DNA from 2 places in the Exiguobacterium sp. AB2 genome. Region 1 is predicted to be linked to the other one. Evidence: riboswitches for the same ligand, from Rfam matches in the RefSeq annotation. Region 1 holds a riboswitch; the other holds the start of a gene.
The links. Region 1 has a riboswitch for S-adenosylmethionine ahead of DI14_RS10050 (aminotransferase class I/II-fold pyridoxal phosphate-dependent enzyme). Riboswitches for the same ligand answer to the same signal wherever they lie in the genome.
Positions count from the first base shown of each region.

Region 2: it holds a riboswitch for S-adenosylmethionine, as region 1 does, so the genes downstream of both, metK (methionine adenosyltransferase) here and DI14_RS10050 (aminotransferase class I/II-fold pyridoxal phosphate-dependent enzyme) in region 1, are expected to answer to the same signal.

Region 1 is NZ_JNAA01000074.1:7,122-12,127, forward strand. Features, by position in the region: gene DI14_RS10045 (iron-containing alcohol dehydrogenase family protein) at 1-858, opposite strand, end outside; gene DI14_RS10050 (aminotransferase class I/II-fold pyridoxal phosphate-dependent enzyme) at 855-2,030, opposite strand; SAM riboswitch class I at 2,108-2,208, opposite strand; gene DI14_RS10055 (AI-2E family transporter) at 2,380-3,480, shown strand; gene DI14_RS10060 (MFS transporter) at 3,727-4,971, shown strand.
Region 2 is NZ_JNAA01000108.1:23,955-28,960, reverse strand. Features, by position in the region: gene DI14_RS12840 (GNAT family N-acetyltransferase) at 1-12, opposite strand, end outside; gene DI14_RS12835 (hypothetical protein) at 177-674, shown strand; gene metK (methionine adenosyltransferase) at 714-1,922, opposite strand; SAM riboswitch class I at 2,054-2,170, opposite strand; gene pckA (phosphoenolpyruvate carboxykinase (ATP)) at 2,488-4,059, shown strand; gene DI14_RS12820 (S9 family peptidase) at 4,090-4,698, opposite strand; partial or broken gene ytkD (RNA deprotection pyrophosphohydrolase) at 4,857-5,006, opposite strand, start outside.

The DNA of each region.
Region 1 (5,006 bases):
GGCCTCAACCGTTTCGAGCCACGCCCGAAGCCGAGCCACGTCTTCCGAGCCGCGTAGCGATTCTTGGACGAGCAACCCGAAGCCGACCTTGTCCCCGTGCAGGAACGGATGCGTCGTCTCGAACTGACTGAGCGCGTTATGGACGGCGTGCGCGACGGCGACCCGTGTCCCGGCGTCGCCGAACCCACCGACCGCCCCACCGATGGCGAGAACGTGGTCGACCGCATAACGCGTCCCTTCCCCATACGAGCGGAAGGCGGTCTCGGTCAATTCGAGCTCGAGCAGGCGATGACATTGCTTGGAGAGCGCGAGTCCGGCATCGACGCCGGCATCGGTCGAGGCGTCCCCGCTCAAATAGCGGGCCTCATAAAACTTCGCAACCGTGTCGATGACGCCGGCTCGATAATAATCATACGGCGATGATGCGATGACCCGGGCGTCGACGATGACGCGTTCGATGACGACCCGGAAGACGTCATAGCGGTCATAGCTCCCGTCGTCGCGATAGACGACGCTGAGCGGGGTGAACGCCGCACAGTTGGAGGCGAGCGTCGGGATGACGATGAGCGGGACGCCGTTCCGTACGGCGACGAGTTTGGCCGTGTCGACGAGCTTGCCGCCACCGACGGCGATGAGGACGTCCGCCCCGTCGAGGTCGACGCGATCCGCCTCACGATCCGTGCAATCTCCTCGGAACGTCGTTGCCGGATAGGTTTGAATCGAAGGGAGTAGCCGTTCGACGGTCGGGTAGCCGTTTTGCCCGCGCAACACATGGACCGAACGAGCGCCGATCAGTTCGTCGAGACGATCGAGCGCGTCAGCGGCGTGATCATACTCGAGCACGGCTTGACGGATCACGCCCGCACCTCTTCATAGGCGGCGAACAGCCGCTCGATACGCTCGACGGCCTCGTCAATCTTCGGCTCCGGGGAGACGAGTCCGAAACGCACGTAGCGCTCCCCTTCGGTGCCGAAGAAATAGCCCGGTGTCACGGCCACGCCTGCCTCATGAAGCAGCTTTTTGGCGAACGAGGCGGAATCGCCTTCCGGCACTCTCGCCCAGACGAAGAACGAGCCTTTCGGGGCCGTCACGTCCCAGCCGGCTTGGTGCAGGCCGTCCACCAATCGGTCGCGCCGCGTCTCATACAGACGGGACAAGTCATCTCGAACCGACTTCGGTGACTCGAGTGCGGCGACGGCCGCTTCTTGAATCGCGGAGAAGACGCTGACATGGACGTGGTCTTGATACGTGTTGATCGCCTCGATGATGTCTTTGTTGCCGACGGCGAAGGCGACGCGCCAGCCGGACATGTTGAACGCCTTCGACATCGTGTACACTTCGATGCCGACCTCTTTCGCCCCGTCGGCTTGAAGGAAGCTCGGCGGCACATGCCCGTCAAAGCCGATGCTGCCATAGGCGAAGTCGTGGACGACCATCAGTTCCTGCTCTCGGGCGAAACGGACCGTGTCCTCGAAGAATTGTGGCGTCGCGACGGCGCCGGTTGGATTGCTCGGATAGTTCAAATACATGAGCCGCGCCCCGTGCGTATCGAGCGAGTTGTAATCCGGTAGAAAATCGTTGGCTTCTGTCAGGACGAGGTCATGCACGACCGAACCGGCCAGCCGTGCGCCCGATATATAATCCGGATAGCCCGGATTCGGGAGCAAGATGCCTTCCCCCGGTTCAAGGACACATTGTGGGAGCGTGATCAGCCCCGATTTCGACCCGATTAAAATCGCGACTTCCGTCTCGGCATCGACGTCGACTCCATATTCGTTCAAGTAGAACGTCGACACCGCCTGTTTCAATCGGCTTTGCCCACGGAACGGACCGTACTGATGGGTCTCCGGGTTCGCGAGCGCCGTCTCGAGCGCCTCGCAGATCGGTTTCGGCGTCGGCAAGTCCGGCGTGCCTTGCCCGAGCCGGATAATATCGGCCCCGGCCTGTTCGAGCGCGGCCACTTCTTTCGCGAGCCCGACGAAGTGCTGTGGGGGTAAAGTCTTAAGTAAGTTTGAACGTCTGTCTGCCATGGATGGTCCTCCTATGCAAAAAACACCCCTTTCCGAGGAAAGGGGTGTCGAGATACAGACGTATTCAAACAACCACCTTCCCATCTCTCAAGGTTACCTTGCTGGAATTAGCACAGTATTGAAACAATCTGTTGCTGAAGCTTCATCGGGCCAGTCCCTCCGCTTCTCTTGATAGAAAGTGTTTATATGCGATTTATGTGTAATATGTCCTTAAGTAAACCAAACGTTCCCATTGCTGTCAATCCTTATTTTGAAAAATGACGAAGTGCTCTTGAAACCCTGAAAAAAAACGGCCATAGTAAAAGAAGAACGTTATTCTGAAAAAAATGTAGGGTGAGGGGTTGGACTCGTGGAGCTAAACCGGCAATTGATTTGGAAACTAACAGTGATCGGCCTGATTTTACTCGTCTTATGGCGGGTCATCAGCGAACCGGACACGATTTCACGCGTGTTGCAGTATACGTTTCAACTATTGACCCCCGTCATCATGGGGATCGCGATCGCCCTCTTGTTGAACACGGTGCTGTCGTATATGGAGGAGCGATTCTCGTTGAAACGATACCAAGGCCTCTTGATCGTCTACGTGACGTTCATCGGGCTGCTCGTCATCTCGGCCGTGACGCTGTTCCCACGCATCTATTCGAGCGTCGCCTCGCTCATCGAGGAGTTGCCGTTTTATATCCGGCAACTTGACGGCTTCGTCGGTCAGTTGAATGCGTTTTTGCAAGATTACAATGAGACGATCGCCCAGACGCTCGACTTCAAGCGGTTCGAGGAGCGTTACTCGGGCTGGGTCGAGACGGCCGTGTTGTCGTCGGTCAGTTACGTCTCGAGCTTCACGATGACGCTCATCAACTTCTTGATTGGGATTGTCATCTCCATCTATCTATTGAAAGACAAAGAAGTGTTCGCCCGGATGTTCAAACGTCTGTTGTATGCGCTGTTCCCTGTCGCTACGGCGAAGACGACGATTGACATCTTCCAGGAGATGGATTACATCTTCAAACGTTACATCATCGGCAAATCGCTCGACTGTCTCATCATCGGTGTGATGGCCGTCATCGGTCTACTCATCATCGGGGCACCGTACGCCCTCTTGCTCGGGGTCATCATCGGGATCTTAAACTTCATCCCGTATGTCGGGCCGCTCCTCGGGATGATTCCGGCGTTCATCATCACATACTTCTACGACCCGTTCACGGCCGTCCTCGTCCTCGTGTTCATCTTCTTATTGCAACAGTTCGATGGATTGTGGCTCGGACCTAAAATTCTCGGCGACAGCGTCGGGATCACGCCGTTTTGGGTCATCACGTCGATCATCATCGGCGGCAGCCTCTTCGGCCTCGTCGGCATGTTCATCAGCGTTCCTGTGACGGCGATGATTCAAGTCATCCTGTCACGTCTCATCGACTATCGATTGTCACGAAAGAATTTGAACGAACTGCTCTAAAATAAGTTGACACATTCAAACAATCTGTCATACAGTTTAGCTGTAGACAACTATTAGAAAGGAGGCTGCCCCATGTCAGTCATGAACGGACTACAGACGAAACTTCATACTGACAGACAGGCGCCTTGACTTTCGTGACAATCGAACGGTTCCGCCTGTCTTTCGAGGCATGCGTAGACAAAGGGACGAGTATGCCTCCGCGCACGCTTCGTCCCTTTTTACTTTCTCAGAAACAGGTGAACCCGTATGTATCAATCACTCAAGCGGCTCGACCGCAACATTTGGATCCGTTTCCTCGGCGAGACGATCACCGGCGTCATGATGTTCATGATTGCCCCGTTCCTCGTCCTCTATTATAGTGACAAGCTCGACAGTTACGTCCAGGTCGGGGTCATCCTCGCGACCGGACCGATCATGGCGCTCATCGGCTCGGTCGTCGGCGGGCGTCTCGCCGACCTTTACGGACGTAAGCCCGTCATGATGACGGCCATCGTCGGGGATGCGCTCGCACTCGTCGGCTTCGCCTTCGCCGATACGTTCTGGCCGCTCCTGCTCTTGAACGCGATGCTCGGCTTGACGAATTCGTTGTTCCATCCGGCCGCGAGCGCCATGGTCGCGGACGTGACCGAGCCGGAACAGTTGAACGAGGCGTTCGGCCTACTCCGGATGGGGCACAACATCGGGGCCGCGTTCGGACCGCTCCTCGGCAGTGCCGTCCTCTTTCTCGACCGCCAGTATATCTTTTTCGCGGCGGCGGTCGTGTTCGGGCTCTACGCACTCGTCCTAGCCAAGTTCATCCGTGAGACGTTGCCCGAGACGACCGAGCACGAGACGTTGTCGAACCAAGACGTGTTGCGCATCTTCGCCCAGGACCGGGTCTTCCTTGTCTTCATCTTTGCCGGCATCTTCATCTCGATGGGGTTCGCCATCGTCGAGAGCATGTTGCCGCTCTTCTTGCGTGAGTCGCTGCCGACGTTCACGGACCGGCAAAACCCGTTCGCTTACTTGCTCGCCTTGAACGGCATCATGGTCGTCTTGTTCCAGTTCCCGATCGCCTCGAAGCTCGGCCAGAAGCCGTTCGGGAACGTCATGCTCGCCGGGGCGACCGTGTTCGGTGTCGGCATGATGCTTCTCGCCGTCGTCCCGCGTCTCCTCTATTCACTCAGCACGCCATATCTCATGCTCGTCTCCGTCCTCCTCGCCGTCTATGCGTTTTACACGCTCGGCGAGATGATCATGTCGCCTGTCCAGCAGACGTTCATCGCCATGATCGCGCCCGAGAATATGCGCGGGGCCTACAACGGTGCCGCCAGCATCCAGTGGTTGATTGGCGGTGTGACGGCGCCGCTGTTCGCGAGTTTGTTCTTCAACCGAGGCGCCGGGCACGTGGCGCTGCTCCTCGTCGGCATCGCCAGTTGCGTCTCCGGTCTCATCTACTGGCAGCTCGGACGCAAAGTCCGGGCGGCAGAAGCGAAACAGAAGACGGCCTGACCGGTAAAACACACTAAACCTTGTTGGTTAGTGTG
Region 2 (5,006 bases), on a different contig from region 1:
CCTCATCTTCATGACAGCTCCCCCTTTTGGCCAATCTAGTACTATCATTCCCCATCCCGCCAAAAATATCCTGCCCCTTCATTACTTTTTCATGACGAAATGAGCGAACGGGTTATGTTCCAATTTGACACGGGTATAAAGGTACCAATGCCAACTTACAGAAAAGGAGTGTTTTTATGCAACCACCATTACAACACGACCCGCATGCTACACAAGCGAACAACCCGAACCGTCAATTCGACCATGAGTCGTCGAACGGTCCAAAAATCAACGTCGTCACCGGCATGTTGCTCGGCGCCCTCGTCGGCGGGCTCCTCGCCCTCCTCAGCTCATCAAACCGAGAGAACACGAAACAGTCATTCTCGAGTGCGAAAGCTTCTGTCGGCGGATTCGTCGAGACGGTGAAAGAAGATCCGGCCGGTAAGGCCTCACAAGTCATCGATCAAGTGAAGGCGGCCTCAGGCATCATCCAAGAAGTCGCGACAGACGTCCAAAACGTCTACGAAAAAGTGGCTGGCGAAGCCGACACGGTCAAACAAGACGTCAATAAAGTCGTCGAGACGGCCCAAGAGGCGAAATCGGATTTACAATCGATCGGCGAGAAGGTCGTCGAGGCGAAAGATACCGCGTTAGGACAAGGACACGAGTCGACTGACCATAAGCCACAGGCATAACAAAAACGACCTTTCGCGTGAAAGGTCGTTTTTCTTTGATTACGCGAAGCGTTTCGCGCCTTCTTCAAGTACTGCTGCTTTGTCCGTTTGCTCCCATGGGAGTTCCACGTCCGTGCGACCGAAGTGGCCGTATGCTGCTGTCTGCTTGTAAATCGGGCGGCGAAGGTCGAGCATCTTGATGATGCCGGCCGGGCGGAGGTCGAAGTTCTCACGGATGAGTTCTACGAGCTCGGTCTCGCTCAATTTACCAGTGCCGAACGTATCGACCGCGATCGATACCGGGTGTGCGACACCGATTGCGTATGCAAGTTGAACTTCTGCTTTGTCCGCGAGGCCAGCTGCGACGATGTTCTTCGCCACGTAACGAGCCGCGTATGCTGCAGAGCGGTCAACTTTCGTAGGATCTTTACCAGAAAACGCGCCGCCACCGTGACGTGCGTATCCACCGTACGTGTCGACGATAATCTTACGTCCTGTGAGACCTGCGTCCCCTTGTGGTCCGCCGATGACGAAACGACCAGTTGGGTTGATGAAGTATTTTGTCTCTGCATCGATAAGTTCAGTCGGGATGACCGCGTCGATGACATGTGCTTTAAGATCTGCTTGAATTTGCTCGAGCGTGATGTCTTCAGCGTGTTGTGTCGAGATAACGATTGTGTCGATACGAACCGGGTTGTTCGCTTCGTCGTACTCGACCGTCACTTGCGTCTTCCCGTCCGGACGGAGGTAAGCAAGCGTGCCGTTTTTGCGGACTTCCGCCAAACGACGTGACAATTTGTGTGCGAGCGAGATTGGGAGCGGCATGAGTTCAGGCGTTTCCTTCGTCGCATAACCGAACATGAGACCTTGGTCCCCTGCGCCAATCGCATCGAGTTCTTCTTCAGTCATTTGACCTTCACGTGCCTCGAGCGCTTGGTCGACACCTTGCGCGATATCGACAGACTGCTCGTCGATTGAAGTCAAGACAGCACACGTCTCAGCGTCAAATCCGTATTTCGCGCGTGTATAACCGATCTCACGGACCGTTTCACGGACGACTTTCGGGATATCGACGTACGTCGATGTCGTGATTTCACCAGCTACGAGCACGAGACCTGTCGTGACAGACGTCTCAGCCGCAACGCGGGCGTTTGGATCTTCTGCTAAAATTGCGTCCAAAATCGAGTCTGAGATTTGGTCACAAATTTTATCCGGATGTCCTTCAGTGACGGACTCCGAAGTGAAAAGTCGACGGTTCAAGTTTGACATTTCAAAAAACCTCCTATAATAAGGGTGATGTGTGGACGGTACTCGTTCCCCTTACGCGTTGCTTTGGGACGGTAATGAAAAAAACCTTTCGCCACGTTCAAATGGGAAAGGTTGAATCGTTCTTCCTTACCCTCTTATCGTTCGAAGCTTACGCTTCGCTTCAGGATAGCACCTTTTCCGACAACATTACATTCGGACGGTTGCTGGGCTTCGTAGGGCCTTGTTCCCTCCACCGCTCAGAATAAGAGTATCCGTTACGAACACCATCATATAAATGACGTCCCGTTCTGTCAAGCGTATCGACCGAATTCGTAAAACTTTTCACGAACGGGCAAATAGTTATGTTTGTGAAATAACAAACATTTTTATGACGGTTTCCGATTTTGTTCTATGACCTGGTACAGAATATGTTAGAATGACAATGTAAGAAAGCGCTTACTTATTAAAGTGAAGAAACGCTTGTTTTTAATTAGTGTGTCACATATAATAAAAAAAGTCATACTAATTAACTGCGGAAGTATGCGGATTTCATCCACATCTATTTAGGGGAAAGGTGGGATTCGGGATGGCGACAACGCTCCTGAAAATCGAAGAATTAATTAATGGTGCCGAGGTAAAACGGAACTTGACGGTTCCAGAACTGGTGGAAGAAGCCATTCAAAACGGGGAAGGTGTACTGACGAAAGACGGGGCTTTATCGGTCAGTACAGGCAAATTCACAGGCCGGTCACCAAAAGACAAATTCGTCGTGCAAGATGAAGTCAGCAATCACTTAGTCGACTGGGGACCGGTCAACCAACCGATCGCCGAAGAGAAGTTCACAGCGTTGCTCGATAAGGTGCTCACCCATCTTGAGCAAAAACAAAAGCTCTACTATCTTGAAGCGTCAGCAGGTGCGGATGAGCATTACACGCTTCCGGTTCGCGCCATCACAGAATATGCATGGCACAGCTTGTTCGCGAAGCAACTGTTCCTTCGTGAATGGCCGACAAAAGGTGCGTTCGACCCGTTCACGGTCATCTATGCACCGAGCTATAAGGCAGATCCGGCTGTCGACGGCACGCACTCCGAGACGTTCATTCTCGTCTCATTCGCCAAACGTACGATTCTGATCGGGGGAACAGAGTACGGTGGTGAAATCAAGAAATCAATCTTCTCTGTCATGAACTTCCTGCTCCCGGAGCAACACGTCCTCTCGATGCACTGTTCGGCAAACGTCAACGACGCCAACGAGACCGCACTCTTCTTCGGGCTATCGGGAACCGGGAAGACGACGTTATCGGCCGACCCAGAACGTCACTTGATTGGTGATGATGAGCACGGCTGGTCTCCAGACGGCGTGTTTAACATTGAAGGTGGCTGCTATGCGAAGACGATCAACTTGTCGCGTGAGAACGAGCCGCAAATCTATGACGCGATCCGTTTCGGATCTTTAATCGAGAACGTCGTCTTGAATGATGACCGTTCACCCGATTACAAAAACATTTCCTTGACGGAAAACACGCGAGCCGCCTATCCGATCGATTTCATTGATAACGCCATGCTCCCATCACGCGCCGGACATCCGAACACGATCGTGTTCTTGACGGCTGACGCGTACGGTGTATTGCCGCCAATCAGCAAATTGACGAAAGAGCAGGCGATGTATCACTTCTTGTCTGGTTACACGTCGAAACTGGCTGGTACGGAGCGCGGTGTGACCGAGCCGCAAGCGACGTTCTCGACTTGCTTCGGGTCTCCGTTCTTGCCACTCGCACCAGAACGCTACGCTGATATGCTCGGCACGTTGATCGAGAAGCACGACGTCGACGTCTATCTCGTCAACACAGGCTGGACGGGCGGCGTGTACGGCGAAGGGTCGCGGATGAAGCTCGCTTATACGCGCGCGATGGTGAACGCGGCCGTCAACGGAGAACTCCGTGACGTCGAGACGATCCGCCACGACATCTTCAATGTCGACATCCCAGTCGACATCAAAGGTGTGCCACGCGACGTCCTCAACCCGCGTGACACATGGAAAGATTCAGCGAAGTACGACGCCGAGGCGCGCGCGCTCGCGATCAAGTTCCAAGATAACTTCAAACGGTTTACGAAAGCGAACGAGTCGGTCATCGCGGCCGGACCAATCGTCTTCTAAATTAAAGAAAGGGCAAGTGCACATGTGGCACTAGCCCTGTTTCGTTTGCTTCAGCATCCAATCCATCGCCCGCTCCGTCGTCTCCCACTTGTCCCAAAACGGCAATTGGTGCGCGAACGGGACGACCCAAAGCTCGGCCTGTGCGCCGAGCTTTTCGGCGACAGCCGTCGCATGGCGGAGCCGGACTTGCTCATCGTCCGTCCCATGAATCAACAGCGTCGGCGCGTCCCAGTCTTTATAGAGCGGCGACCGCTCAATATACGCCGCACTCGCCGTCTCCGGGTCCCCGCCCGTCATCCGTCGAAGCATTTTGCGCATCGTCTGTTGCTCCTCATACGTCCATTTCAAATTCGTCACACCGGCCCATGATGTGACGGAGACGAGCGGACGGACGGAAGCGAGCGATAGCGCCATCATCCCGCCCCGTGAGAAGCCGAGTGCATGAATCCGTGGATTCGTCTGCCGCACCCGGTCATAGAGCGACAAGACGTCCTCTAAATCGTCGCCCCCGAAATCTTCTTTGCCGGTCCCGCCGTGATTGCCCCGATACACCGGGGCGACGACGTGAAAGCCACGCGCCGCGAATTGCATCAAGCGTGGCAAGCGGACGTCCCCGATGCGGCCCGTCCCGCCTCTCAAGTAAAACAGAACATGGCCGTTCGGGCGTTTCGGCGTAATCGTATACGCGACGACGTCTTCCCCGTCACGCGTCTCGTACCACCCGCGATGAATGCGATAGCCCGCGTAGGGAGCGAGGGGCTCAATCCGGTCAAACCATGTTTTTTTGCATGCAGCACCTTCATCGTCTCAGGCAAGACGCGATCTTTCATCATGAAACTGTATTGATTGTTGCGGAGCAGGTTTTTCGGCAGTTCGTCAAGGAGTACGGCACCGTCTGTCTCCTCCACGGCCGGATGGTCCTCGAAACGGTCGATGACGGCAAAGTA